One region of the Afipia sp. GW822-FHT03D08 genome, then DNA from elsewhere that is predicted to be linked to it. Evidence: riboswitches for the same ligand, from Rfam matches in the RefSeq annotation. Region 1 holds a riboswitch; the other holds the start of a gene.

Region 1 (6,631 bases):
CCGCCGCCGATCCCAACATCTACGTGCTCGGCGACGCCTGCATCGCCGGCGACATGCCGAAATCCGCGTTCTCCGCCAACAGCCAGGCCAAGGTCGCGGCCATGATGATCCGGGGCGAACTGGTGTCGGCGCGCACGTTCCCCGCGCGCTACACCAACACCTGCTGGAGCCTGATCGACACCGACGACTGCGTGAAGATCGGCGGGGCCTATGAGCCGAAGGACGGCAAGATCGCGGCGTCATCCACCTTCGTGTCCAAGACCGGCGAGGATGCCGAACTGCGCAAACAAACCCAAGCCGAAAACATGGGCTGGTACGCCGGAATTACAGCCGATATGTTTGCGTGATATGTCCATCGCCGACGGAACCCGCCGCGACGCGGCGGGTTTCGGTTGCGTGTCCTCCTGCCAGCCTTCCAGCCCGCTTCAAAGGTCAAAACAGATGATTGCTCGTTCGTTTGCCGCTGCCCTCGCTTTTGCCACCGCCGTCAGTTTCGCCGGCACCGCCAACGCTCAGGACGTCGCCGCGGGTGAGAAGTCCTTCAACAAGTGCCGCGCCTGCCATCAGGTTGGTGAAACGGCGAAAAACAGCGTCGGCCCCGAGTTGAACGGCCTGTTCGGCCGCAAGTCGGGCAGCGTCGCGGGTTACAACTATTCCGAAGCCAACAAGAATTCCGGCATCACCTGGGACGAGGCGGTGTTCGCCGAATACATCAAGGACCCGAAGGCCAAGATCCCCGGCACCAAGATGGCCTTCGCGGGCATCAAGAAGGACGATGAGATCAAGGATCTCACCGCCTATCTCAAGCAGTTCGGCGCCGACGGGAAGAAGAAGTAAGAGCCCGTCATTCCGGGGCGCGCTTTTGCGCGAGCCCGGAATCTTCATCAGTTGTCATCATGTCTGGATTCCGGATCAGCCCGCAAAACGGGCTGTCCGGAATGACAGCTTCTAAGCCGCTCCACGCGCCTGCCGGGCCGCTTCGACCATGTTGGTCAGCGCCGACCTGACCTCCGGCCAGCCGCGGGTCTTGAGGCCGCAATCCGGATTGATCCAGATCTGGTCCGCCGTCAAATGGCTGCGGGCCTTCTCGATCAGCCCGGTCATCTCCTCGACATCAGGCACGCGCGGCGAATGGATGTCGTAGACGCCGGGTCCGATTTCGTTCGGATACCTGTAGGTCACGAAGGCGTCGAGCAGTTCCATCTTCGACCGTGAGGTCTCGATCGAGATCACGTCGGCGTCCATCGCGCCGATGGCGTCGATGATGTCGTTGAACTCCGAGTAGCACATGTGGGTGTGGATCTGCGTTTCATCCGCGACGCCCGAGGCCGTGATGCGGAAGCTGCCCACCGCCCAGTCGAGATAGGTTTTCCACTCGGACCGCCGCAGCGGAAGACCTTCGCGAAGCGCCGCCTCGTCGATCTGGATCATGGTCGCGCCGGCCTTTTCGAGATCGGTCACCTCGTCGCGGATTGCGAGTGCGATCTGCCGGCATGACTCGCTGCGCGGAATGTCGTCGCGCACGAACGACCAGTTGAGGATGGTCACCGGACCGGTGAGCATGCCCTTCATAGGGCGCCTGGTCAGCGACTGGGCATATTTCCACCATTCGACCGTCATCGGCTTCGGCCGTGAGACGTCGCCGAACAGGATCGGCGGGCGCACGCAGCGCGAGCCGTAGCTCTGCACCCACGCGCTCTTGGTGAAGGCGAAGCCCGAAAGCTGCTCGCCGAAATACTGCACCATGTCGTTGCGTTCGAACTCGCCGTGAACCAGCACGTCGAGACCGATCGTTTCCTGCCATTCCACGGTGCGTCTGGTTTCCTCGCGCAGAAAGCGGTCATAATCGGCCTGGCTGATCGTGCCTTTGGTGAACGCGGCGCGCGCCTTGCGCACGTCGCTGGTCTGCGGGAACGAGCCGATGGTCGTGGTCGGAAAGACCGGGAGCTTGAACCTCGCGCGCTGAATCTGCGCGCGCCTGGCAAAGGCACTGCGGCGTTTGGCCATGACCGCCGTGATCGCGGCGACACGTTCGGCAACCGCCTTGTTGTGCACTTTCGGCGAAGCCTTGCGCGCAGCGGCGGCGGCGGCCGAGGCCGCGAGTTCGTCTTTCACCGTGTTGCGTCCGACGGCGAGCGCCCGTCCGAGCGCAGAAAGCTCGCTCATCTTCTGCAACGAGAAGGCGAGCCAGCTCTTGAGATCCGCATCGAGCGCGGTTTCCTGATCGAGGTCGATCGGCACATGCAGCAGCGAGCATGACGGGGCGATTTCGATCAAATGCGCGCCGCGCCCGGCAACGACTGGCTCGATGCGATCGAGAATGGCCGGCAGGTTCGCGCGCCAGATGTTGCGTCCGTCGATGACGCCGAGCGAAATCACGCGATCCGCAGGCATCTTGCTCAAGACCGTATCGATCTGACCCTTGCCGCGCACCAGATCGAGATGCACGCCCGCGACGGGCAGCTTGGCGACGAGATCGGCGTTGTCGCCGAGTTCACCGAAGTAGGTGGCCAGCATGATCTTGGTGCCGGGCACCTTGAGCGCGAGTTCGCTATAGGCCGTCTTCAACGCAGCCTTTTCGTCCGCATCGAGATCGAGTACGAGGCACGGTTCGTCAAGCTGCACCCAGTCCGCGCCTTCCGTTGCGAGCTTGTTGAGCACTTCGATATAAGCCGGCAACAGCTTGTCCAGCAGCGACAGGTTGCTGAACGAGGCGTCATGGCTCTTGCCCAGCTTGAGGAATGTCACCGGGCCGACCAGCACCGGCCGTGTCCGATAGCCGAGCGCCCTGGCTTCCCTGTATTCGTCGATCGGCTTGGTCGAGGACAGTGCGAAGGTCTGATCCTTCGAGAATTCCGGCACCATGTAGTGATAGTTGGTGTCGAACCACTTGGTCATTTCCTGCGCGGGCGCGCCATGACCGTGGTGATGTTGCGCATGGCCGTGTTCACATGCAGGGTCTTCGCCCTGCGAGCCGCGCGCCATCGCAAAATATGTTGCGAGCGAAACCTCGCCGCCTGTCCAGTTGTAGACGTCGGGAATGGCGCCGACCATCACACTGGTGTCGAGCACCTGATCGTAGAAAGAGAAGTCGTTCGAGGGAATGACGGTCACGCCGCGCGCTTTCTGGCGCGCCCAGTTGTCGGCGCGAAGCTGCGCCGCCGTTTTGACCAGCGAAGCCTCGTCGATCCTGCCGGACCAGTAGTTCTCCAGCGCGGTTTTCAGCTCGCGGCGCGGACCGATCCGCGGCGTGCCGAACGTGGCGACGGGAATGGAAGTAACGGAAGACGAATTCGACATCGGAAACCCCGTGATGTTGGGGCAGGGCCGGACATGCGCGAACAACAGAGACGGCGGCGCCGTTCTCTCGCAAGCGACACACCGGGGCACCCCGCCCATGGACGTACTGTGATCGCGGCAGGTCTCCTGGCTCACGGCTCAACGCCTTATGTCCGGCCTTCCCGAGGCTTTCGCCTCAGTGGCATCGATGGACAGGCTCACCGTCTACAGTTGCGGGGGCAGCTCCGGACTTGCGCGATCCAAAACCGCGCGCACCGCATTCCCTCTTGGCTCCGGGCAACGTGCCCGCAGAACCGCGATGGTCAAGTTATGTGAAGCGGCTCGCGCCGGGTCAAAGGGAAAGCTTCCCACTGCGGCGGCATTGACTGCGCGCGCCAGGCGAGTGGGCAGCGCTCCGGCGAGAATCGCGGAAGCAGATTTCCGTCGGCGCGATCCGCTGACCGGATTCACGGCCGCTTTTCCTCGCGCGCCGAAAAAAAACTTTGGCGGTTTTCCTTGGGTATTTTAAGCAATCGCGATCTTTTGTCCCGCTATCCACATTCGCCTCGCTTGACTTGGCGTCGCGAAGCACACCAGATGTGGGTGTCACGGTTCCACCCGGTCGCAAGACTTGGTGGCGAAGATGGGAAGCCGGTGAGTTGCACTCCGACGCGACAAATCCGGCGCTGCCCCCGCAACTGTAAGCAGTGAGTTGAATCCGACCGATGTCACTGATGCGTTTTCGCATCGGGAAGACCGGATTCAGCGCCGAACTGCGAGCCAGGAGACCTGCCGCGACACCAAAAGAACGTCCACGGGCGGGGTGTCCGGCGGTCGCGTGCTTCGGTGCGTTCCCGCGCCGTGACCATGCGCCTTCGGCCCAAGCCCCCAGAAAATTGCAACACGCACGGGGTCTGCCGATGTCACTCTCGATCGAACGCGAAGCCGCCAAATCCGCTCCTCTCATTCAGTTGCGTTCCGAGTCACTGGCTGTCCCTGCGGCGGAGCCGCCGCTCCAGATCATCCGCCGCAACGGCACGGTCTCGCCGTTCGATGCCAGCAAGATCTCGATCGCGATGACCAAGGCGTTCCTCGCCGTCGAGGGGCACACCGCGGCGGCGTCGCGCCGCATTCACGAGGTGATCGAGCAACTGACCAACGAAGTCGTCAGCGCGCTGACGCGCCGGATCGGCGAGGGCCGCACTTTCCACATCGAGGATGTCCAGGATCAGGTCGAACTGGCGCTGATGCGCAGCGAGCACCACAAGGTTGCCCGTGCCTACGTGCTCTATCGCGACGAACGTCAGCGTCAGCGCGCCGAAGCCGCCGCCGCCAAGCCGGTGAAGGCATCCTCCGAGCCGCAGTTGCATGTCACGCTCGGCAACGGCACGCGCGTGCCGCTCGATGTCGAGCGCCTGACCCTGATTATTCAGGAAGCGTGCGCCAATCTCGACGGCGTCGATGCCGCGCCAGTGCTCGCTGAAACCAGGCGCAATCTTTACGACGGCATCAGCCAGGACGAGCTTGCGCTGGCCGGCATCATGGCCGCGCGCACGCTGGTGGAGCAGGAACCGAACTACGCTTACGTCAGCGCGCGTCTGCTGCTCGACAAGCTGCGCACCGAGGTTCTCTCGTTCGTACATGCCGCGCAGATCAGCGCCACGCAGGCGGACATGGCGGCGCGCTACGTCGAGTACTTCCCGGTCTATGTCAAGAAAGGCATCGAAGCCGAACTGCTCGATCCTGAACTGGCGCGCTATGACCTGAAGCGGATCGCGGCGGCGCTGAAGCCGGAGCGCGATCTGTCGTTCCAGTTTCTCGGCTTGCAGACGCTGTACGATCGCTACTTCCTGCATCAGGACGGCAACCGCATCGAACTGCCGCAGGCGTTCTTCATGCGCGTGGCGATGGGCCTTGCGATCCGCGAGATCGACCGCGAGGCGCGCGCCATCGAGTTCTACAACCTGCTGTCGTCGTTCGACTTCATGGCCTCGACGCCGACGCTGTTCAACTCCGGTACGCTGCGGCCGCAGCTCTCGTCCTGCTTCCTGACCACGGTGGCCGACGATCTCGACGGCATCTTCAAGTCGGTGAAGGACAACGCGCTGCTGGCGAAATATTCCGGCGGTCTCGGCAACGACTGGACCCGCGTGCGCGGCCTCGGCGCGCACATCAAGGGCACCAACGGCGAAAGCCAGGGCGTGGTGCCGTTCCTGAAAGTCGCCAACGACACCGCGATCGCGGTCAATCAGGGCGGCAAGCGCAAGGGCGCGGTCTGCGCCTATCTCGAGACATGGCATGTCGACATCGAGGAATTCCTCGACCTGCGCAAGAACACTGGTGACGACCGCCGCCGCACCCACGACATGAACACCGCGAACTGGGTGCCGGATCTGTTCATGCAGCGCGTCGAGGCTGATGGCGAATGGACGCTGTTCTCGCCGGACGAGACGCCGGACCTGCACGATCTTTACGGCAAGGCGTTCGCCGAGCGTTACGCTTTCTATGAAGCGAAGGCTGCGCGCGGCGAGATGCGTGTGTTCAAGACGCTGCGCGCCACGGATTTATGGCGCCGCATGCTGACCATGCTGTTCGAGACCGGACATCCCTGGATCACCTTCAAGGACCCGTGCAATCTTCGTTCGCCGCAGCAGCATGTCGGCGTCATCCACTCGTCCAATCTCTGCACCGAAATCACGCTGAACACGTCGGACGACGAGGTGGCGGTGTGTAATCTCGGTTCGGTCAATCTGCTCAACCATGTGGGTGAGGGCGGCATCGATCACGCGCGGCTGAAGCGGACGATCTCGACCGCGATGCGGATGCTGGACAATGTCATCGACATCAATTTCTACACCATCCCGGAAGCGCGCCGCTCCAACCTGCAACATCGTCCGGTCGGTCTCGGCCTGATGGGCTTCCAGGATGCGCTCCATGCGCTGCGAATCCCGATGGCGTCGGACGCCGCTGTCGCGTTTGCCGACACCAGCATGGAAGCGATTTCGTTCCATGCCATCTCGGCGTCGGTCGATCTCGCCGCCGAACGCGGTCAGTATCCGTCGTTCAAGGGATCGCTGTGGAGCAGGGGCATCCTGCCGATCGATTCCATCGAGATTCTGGCCGATGCGCGCGGTGGTCTTGATGCTGACTGGTCGGCAACGCTGGACTGGACTGCGCTGCGGGCGCGGGTGCAGTCGGTCGGCATGCGCAACTCCAATGTAATGGCGATTGCGCCGACGGCGACCATTTCCAACATCTGCGGCGTGGCGCAGTCGATCGAGCCCGCCTACCAGAACCTCTATGTCAAATCGAACATGTCCGGCGATTTCACCGAAGTGAACGAGTTTCTGGT
Region 2 (6,631 bases), on a different contig from region 1:
TTCGCGGTTGCCCTGTTCGACCTGCCACAGGCCGTAATACTGCCAGGTGCGGACGTGGTTCGGATCCGCCTTCAGTGCGCGCTCATACCAGACACTGGCAAGCTCGTAGTTGCCGAGCTTGCGATACGAGTATCCGATCAGATTGGCGACATCGGCGCGGTCGTCCTGACCGAGCGCCTTGAGCTGGTCAATCGCCGCGGCGTACTGGCTTCGCTCGTAGATCGTCGCATAGGCGGCGCGATAACCCTGGAGGAACGCAGGGCTGTCGATCGAGGACTTCCTGTCGTCTTTCTTCTTGTCCTTGGGCTTCGATTTGGTGTCGGAGGCCGGAGGCGAGGGCGTGTCCGAAGGGGCTGCCTGCACGAGGGTGATCGAAGGTGCCGTAACGAACGCCGAAAGAAGAAATGCCAGAGATATCTGCCTGATGGTCGAGTTGCTCATGCGTAGCCTCCGTTGATCTGCAAACACGATCCTAATCCTGTTTGTACCTCTTAAACACCCGCCGGGTTCAAACATTCCTGCGTCAGCCCGTCATAATTCCGGCGATTTCCGGTTCACCCGCCGGCCGGGCGCATGTCCAAACTGTCATCCAGATGAACGAAAGCCATTGGTGCGCTTCAGACTGAGTTCAGCGGGGGAGTCCTAGCTTTGTTGCGACGATCGGTTACCCGGCCATCCGACCGGCCACCCCTGATCGCATAACGCCAGGAGAGACCCATGCTGAAGATCATTTCTGCCGCCCTTGTTGCGGGTTCGATGATTGCCGCCCCTGCAATGGCCGCCACCGTCATGAAGACCGAGACGGCGCCCGCCGCGAAGTCCGAAACTCTGAAGCCGTCGGTCGCGAATGCGAACGCGAAAGTGAAGGAGAAGAAGATCAAGCATCACAAGGCGCACAAGAAGACCAGCGCTGTGGTGAGCAAGAAGCACATTTCGTCCGCGGCGCCTGTCAAGCACATCGCCGTGCAGAAGAAGGGCTGATCTCTTCTTCCTTGATATTTCCGTGACCGCTATTGCATAGCCCCCGCATCGAAGCGGCTCATGGAAAGAAGAACGGCCTGCGGTCATCGGTCATGCGATGACTGCAGGCCGGGCTTGTTAGTTAAAGACACGTCTCTAAGAGGCTACTTGCTACGTCAGAAGGTCATACCCGCTTTAACCATGTAGACGCGGCCGGGTAATGGATACGCACTATAATTGCCGAGCGTAAACTGGCTCGCTACAGCGTAGTCATAGTAAAGTGTGTCGAACAGATTGTTGACTGCGACCGACCAGAAGAAACGATCATACTGTCCACTCAATTTCAGATCGAGCGTTGCATTGGCAGGAATTGTGGGCTGGTTGTTGCGCTGGTCGTTATCCATGCGCCGAACTCCCCAGAAGCGAACGTTCGCATCGAGGACTGCGTACTTCTGCCAAATATCCCAGCTAAAACCTGCCGTTCCGCTGATGGGGGACACCAGTGGGACGTTATTCCCGGCGAACGGGCCATCCTCAAAAACAGCGCGCGTGTAGGCAAGGCTTCCGCGCAGCCGCAACGTATCGGTGACCGCGAGCGACACGCTGGTTTCGGTACCATAGCGATGCGTAGGGTCGAGGTTGAGATTGTATCCGAGGAACGGATTGAAATGGATCTCGTTCCTCAAGTGCATGTCGTAGACACTGGTCTGCATCTGGAAACGCCCGGCGCGTATGCGGAAGCCTCCTTCCACGTCATACGACGTCTGTGTTTTCAAGGAGAAGTTGCTCGGGATTGCAATGAAATTCGCATCGAACTGCGGACCGGCTCCAACACGTTCGTCGACGTTTGGGGTTCTAAAAGCGCGCGCTGCTCTGCCGAAGACCGCAAAACTGTCGGTGAAGCGGTGCTCCAAGCCTACGTGCAATGCGTATTGAGTTTCGTTGCTGTTTAGCGGGAGGTCCTGCGCTCCCGTCGAGAATAGCGGGGCGGGAGCAGTCGGGTCGTAGCGGTCGCGTGCGCTAACCTGTGTGTTCTGAACACGCGCACCGTAAGAGAAATCGGTTGTCGGAAGGAGCCCCAAAGTTTGCTGCCAGTATCCGCCGAGGGTGCGCTGTGTGAGATTGTAGACGTGTATCGGAGCCAAACCTTTGAACATCGGCCGATCCGAGTCGTACTTTGCATCGTAGTAATCGATACCGGTCAGAATGTTCGAACGAAGGCCAAGAATATCATTCTTGATGTTGAGGCGAGGCGTGATCGACCACGTCGTTAGAACGCTATCGACATAACTCTCGGAAAACGGACTAAAGAAAGCTGATTGCTGATTTTTGTTGCGCACACCGCCATCGACGATCAGTTCGGCGCCGTTCCAGAGTGTCTTGGTGAAGCCTGCAGTCGCATTGGCTCCTTGCTTGTTTCCGAAATCGAACGGCGTGGCCGCGCCGCGCCGGTCGGTAGCGAGTTCGTTGACGAAAGCATTGACAGTCCGGCCTCCCGGGAGGCCCAAGTGCTGGTCATCGCCCGACAAATTAAAGAACGCGCTGAAATCTGTCGTTGTGTAACGGATTTCACCTACCGCATTCCGCTGATCGGTTGCGTTGTTGACGCGATAGCCATCGGACTTGAAAACGTTTGCAAATGCCGACGACGACCAAGGGCCGTTATTGGTCGTAAAGGACGTGCTGCCCTGGCGGGCACCGTAAGAACCCGCGCCGCCTTCAACGCGCATTTCGATAGGTTTACCGGCACCGGCGCCGGTTTTGGTGACAATATTGACGACGCCACCAATAGCGTTGTCGCCATACAATACTGCGCCGCTATTGCCGCGAGTGACTTCGATGCGCTCGATCGAGTAAAGCGGAATTGTCGAGAGGTCGACACCAGCGAGGTCAACGTCGTTGATGCGCCGTCCGTTGATCAAGATAAGTGTATTGGCCGTCGCAAACGCACCGAAACCGCGCAAATCGACGGTCGTCCCGGCGCCATTGACGCCTCCGAACAATGTCTGCAGTTGCACGCCCGGCACAGTGGCCAAAACATCTTGGATAGTTTGGCCGGGCGCCCGCGCAATATCTTCCTTGGTGATGACCGTCGTCGAAGCGCCGACGATGCCGATGGAGTTGGCGGGAGCGCCGGTGTTGCTCCCCGCATTGCCGCCGGTGCCATAGAGACGCGTCGCATCGACGTTGATCGCCGGCAGCGCACCGCCATTGTCCTGCGCGAGGGCAGGGCTGACGAGGGCGGTGCCCGCAAGGCATGCCGCTGCGAATGAGAGTCCGAGCGTCGCCGCCGGAAAGAGAGATTTGGAATACTGAGTCACGTTGAAGCCCCGCCGATGCATGTGATCGCGGAGGCGCGGTGAGAACGCGCAGACACGACGGCCGGCGGCAGGTTTCTGCCTCCACACGTTCCGTCCTGACTGAGGAAACAGGCCATCGGCCGAACCTCCGCAACAGTTACGTCACGTCACCGCTGCGGAACGCCGCCCCTTCGCACGCCCCGTGCGACGGAAGGATGACCGGTACAGGCAGGTCTCCTGGCTCGCGGATCGTCGCCGTTGTCCGCCTTCCCAAGCCCGGCTGAAAAGCCTTCGCTCAGTGGCATATTGGACAACGGCTCACCGCTGACAGTTGCGGGGGCAGCTTCGGAATGGCCATGCAGACGTCACTTTTACGAGCCTGCACGGCGGCACCGAATTCCCTATTCGCCAGCTTGCGCTGGCACCTGTGCCGTGGTTGCAATCAACCGGCGAGGTGTTGCCTTGTCAATGACACAATGTCCAAGAAACCCAATGCGATGCCTCAGGTTGTGGACTTCATCGGAATGCGTTGCAAATTGGTGACATATACGCGGAGCGTTGCGCTGGCGCTGGTTGCGCTCGGTCTTGCGGGCTGTACGTGGACTGGCGGCAGCGACGGCCTGTCCTACACCGCCGATCGCGGCATCGAGAACCAGCCGTATCCTGCGAACTACCGTCCCGAACTGCTTGCGCTGCTGCGGACCTACCTGAACGATCCAACGGGCATACGCGACGCCGGGATTTCAGAACCGGCGCAAAAGGAAGTCGGGGGCCGACGGCGCTATGTCGTGTGTGTGCGCTTGAATGCGCGCATTGCGGGGCGTTACGCCGGTGTGAAGGAGCGTGCGGGCGTGTACGTTGACGGGCGGCTCGATCGCATCATCGAGGATACCGAGGATCTTTGTAAGGGTGTCACCTACGCCGCGTTTCCCGAACTGGAAAGGCTGACGCGCTGAGCGTCTACGGAGGGATGTCATGACGTCGAAATCAGCCGGGCGGTTGGCCCTCTGCCTGCTGCTGTGTCTCGGCGTCGGGATTCTCGAATCATATGTGACGCGGCCCGAAATCCCGGTGTGGTATGCGGCGCTGGCAAAGCCGTGGTGGACACCGCCGCCGGTGGTTTTTCCAATCGCGTGGACCATTCTCTACATTCTGATGGCTGTCAGCCTGTGGCGCCTGTGGGATCGCGCGGCGCCTTCGGCTCCGCGGGCCTCGGCGATCACCTGGTTTCTGATTCAGCTTGCGCTGAACGCGGCGTGGTCGCCGGTCTTCTTCGGATGGCACGGCACCCGCACCGCGCTCGTTATCATCATCGGACTGTTGATCGCCATTGTGATGACAATTATCGCGGCTTCACGCGCCGACAAGTCCGCGGCCTGGCTGCTCGCGCCGTATCTGGCTTGGGTCGCATACGCGACCACGCTGAATGCCGGCGTGGTCGCGATGAACTAACCGACGTCCTATGAAAAGTGCTGGACGATGGCCGCGAAGCCGCGCCGCCAGGCGCGGTAGTTGTCGACATCGAGCGGGATCGGCTCGGCGGCGACGCGAACGATCACCAGTTCGCTGATGGGATCGATGTAGATCCACTGGCCGTGGATGCCGATGCAGCACAGCGTGCGCCGCTTGCGGTCGATCTGATAGAACTTGCTGCGATAGGCCGCATCGGGAAACATCTCGGCGAATTCGCCGCGCGCCCAGGCTTCCGGATCGCCATTGTCGTTGATGTCGTCGATCCACCAGCCGGGAATGACCTGCCTGCCGTGCGCGACACCGCGCTGCCGGATCATTTCGCCAAAACGGGCGAGGTCGCGCGGCGCGGCGCAAATGCCGCCGGCGGCGCGCATCGCGCCTTCCGGATCGAGCGTGATATAAGCGTCGGTTTCCGCGCCGAGCGGCGTCCAGAGATATTCGCCAAGCAGATCGGACAGGGCGCGGCCCGCCGCGCGCTCATAGACCCAGCCGAGCAGGTCTGTGTTGGTCGAGACATAGTGGAATGCGTGGCCGTGGGTTTTGCCGTCGGGCTTCTGGGTCGCGAGGTATTCGCGCAGCGCCATGGTGCTCTGGCCGGGTTGAATGACATCCCATCCCACAGCGCGGCGATAGCGCGCGACATCGCCGTCCGGATCGACGTAATCCTCGGTAAAGGAGATGCCGACCGTCATGTCGAGCAGATGCCGCACCGAGCAGCCGCCGTACACCGAAGACGAGACCTCGGGCACGTAATCGGTTACGGGCCGGTTGGGGTTGAGAAATCCCTTGTCCGCGAGAATTCCGCCAAGCGCACCGCAGATCGACTTGCTCACCGAGAACACGATATGCGGCGTCGTGGCATCCATGCCGCCCGCGTACCACTCGGCCGCTATCCTGCCGCGGCGAAGAACCAGAAACCCCTTGGTGTTCGTAGTACGCAGCGCATCGCGCAGCGTGGTCCGGCCCTTGCTCCCCTCGAAGGCGACCTCGCCGATTTCGACAAGCGAGCTTTCCAGCGGAACGGGGTTTTTCGACGCCGCGATGTTCGCGGTCGGCAGCAGGCGGCGGACGTTGTGAAAGCTCCAGTCGCTGGAAGGCTGGGTGCGCCAGTTGGCGAGGGTTACGAGATTGTCCCGCGCTGGCGGGAATTCAGTCATCAGTTTTTTTGCGGGACTCTTTGCGGTCAATTTGGCTGTCATGTTTTTCTTTTTCTCAGGCTGAAAGAAACGCGGGACATTGTGCGTTTAAATCGGCGCATGACAACACTGCGCCGCACAACCATCTGCCAGAACCCGGGAGAATCGGACTCGGAAAGGGAAAACTGACAAGGGGGCCCAGCAAAAACAATGCGCGAGACTCTCAGCCGCCGGGGCGGTCAAATCCCGGTATGACGCGGATGATTCTCAGACTGGCTCCTGAGGAGCCGATTGCGGTCGATACGTTGCTCGCCGTCACCTTGGCGGTTGCGGCTGCGCTCAACGCATGGTGCCTCAGCGCCTATCTTTAGATAGGCACGCGAACGGCCGAACCGGCTGAGCCGATTCGGCCGCGCTGATGTGCAGGCTATCTTGGCCTGTCTATGCCTTTATTTCGCGTTTTCCGAGTACTTGAATGCCGGCATGGCCTTGAGCTGCTCCTTGGTGCCGCTCATCACCGCATGGTCCGGGTACCATTCATTCTTGGTCGCGGTCGCAGCCATGCCGCCGCCAGCCGCGCCCGTGGTTGTCGACGGCCGGGTTGTTGTCGACGTTCCTGCCGAGCCCGGCATCTTGTCGGCCGACGCCGAGCGGACCGGCTCATCGACCCATTTCAGCTTGTCGAACGTCACGGCGATGTCGTGCTGACCGACGCCGAGGAAACCGCCGACGCCGATGATCACGGCGTTGACCTTGCCGCTC

What was found. A riboswitch is a leader RNA that binds a small molecule or an ion and turns the genes downstream of it on or off. The one in region 1 is predicted to bind cobalamin.
Region 2: linked by a shared signal. The riboswitch ahead of AC1RM7_RS06130 (TonB-dependent receptor) and the one ahead of metE (5-methyltetrahydropteroyltriglutamate--homocysteine S-methyltransferase) in region 1 are both predicted to bind cobalamin.

Annotation. Positions count from the first base shown of each region.
Region 1 covers NZ_JBXANK010000002.1:416,058-422,688, reverse strand. The annotation lists gene AC1RM7_RS16935 (NAD(P)/FAD-dependent oxidoreductase) at 1-347, shown strand, start outside; gene AC1RM7_RS16930 (c-type cytochrome) at 442-837, shown strand; gene metE (5-methyltetrahydropteroyltriglutamate--homocysteine S-methyltransferase) at 949-3,300, opposite strand; cobalamin riboswitch at 3,400-3,613, opposite strand; cobalamin riboswitch at 3,872-4,090, shown strand; gene AC1RM7_RS16920 (ribonucleoside-diphosphate reductase subunit alpha) at 4,200-6,631, shown strand, end outside.
Region 2 covers NZ_JBXANK010000001.1:1,234,081-1,240,711, reverse strand. The annotation lists gene AC1RM7_RS06140 (tetratricopeptide repeat protein) at 1-441, opposite strand, end outside; gene AC1RM7_RS06135 (His-rich protein BRANT) at 718-981, shown strand; gene AC1RM7_RS06130 (TonB-dependent receptor) at 1,137-3,302, opposite strand; cobalamin riboswitch at 3,471-3,704, opposite strand; gene AC1RM7_RS06125 (hypothetical protein) at 3,785-4,216, shown strand; gene AC1RM7_RS06120 (TspO/MBR family protein) at 4,236-4,712, shown strand; gene AC1RM7_RS06115 (serine hydrolase domain-containing protein) at 4,721-5,932, opposite strand; gene AC1RM7_RS06110 (PRC-barrel domain-containing protein) at 6,319-6,631, opposite strand, start outside.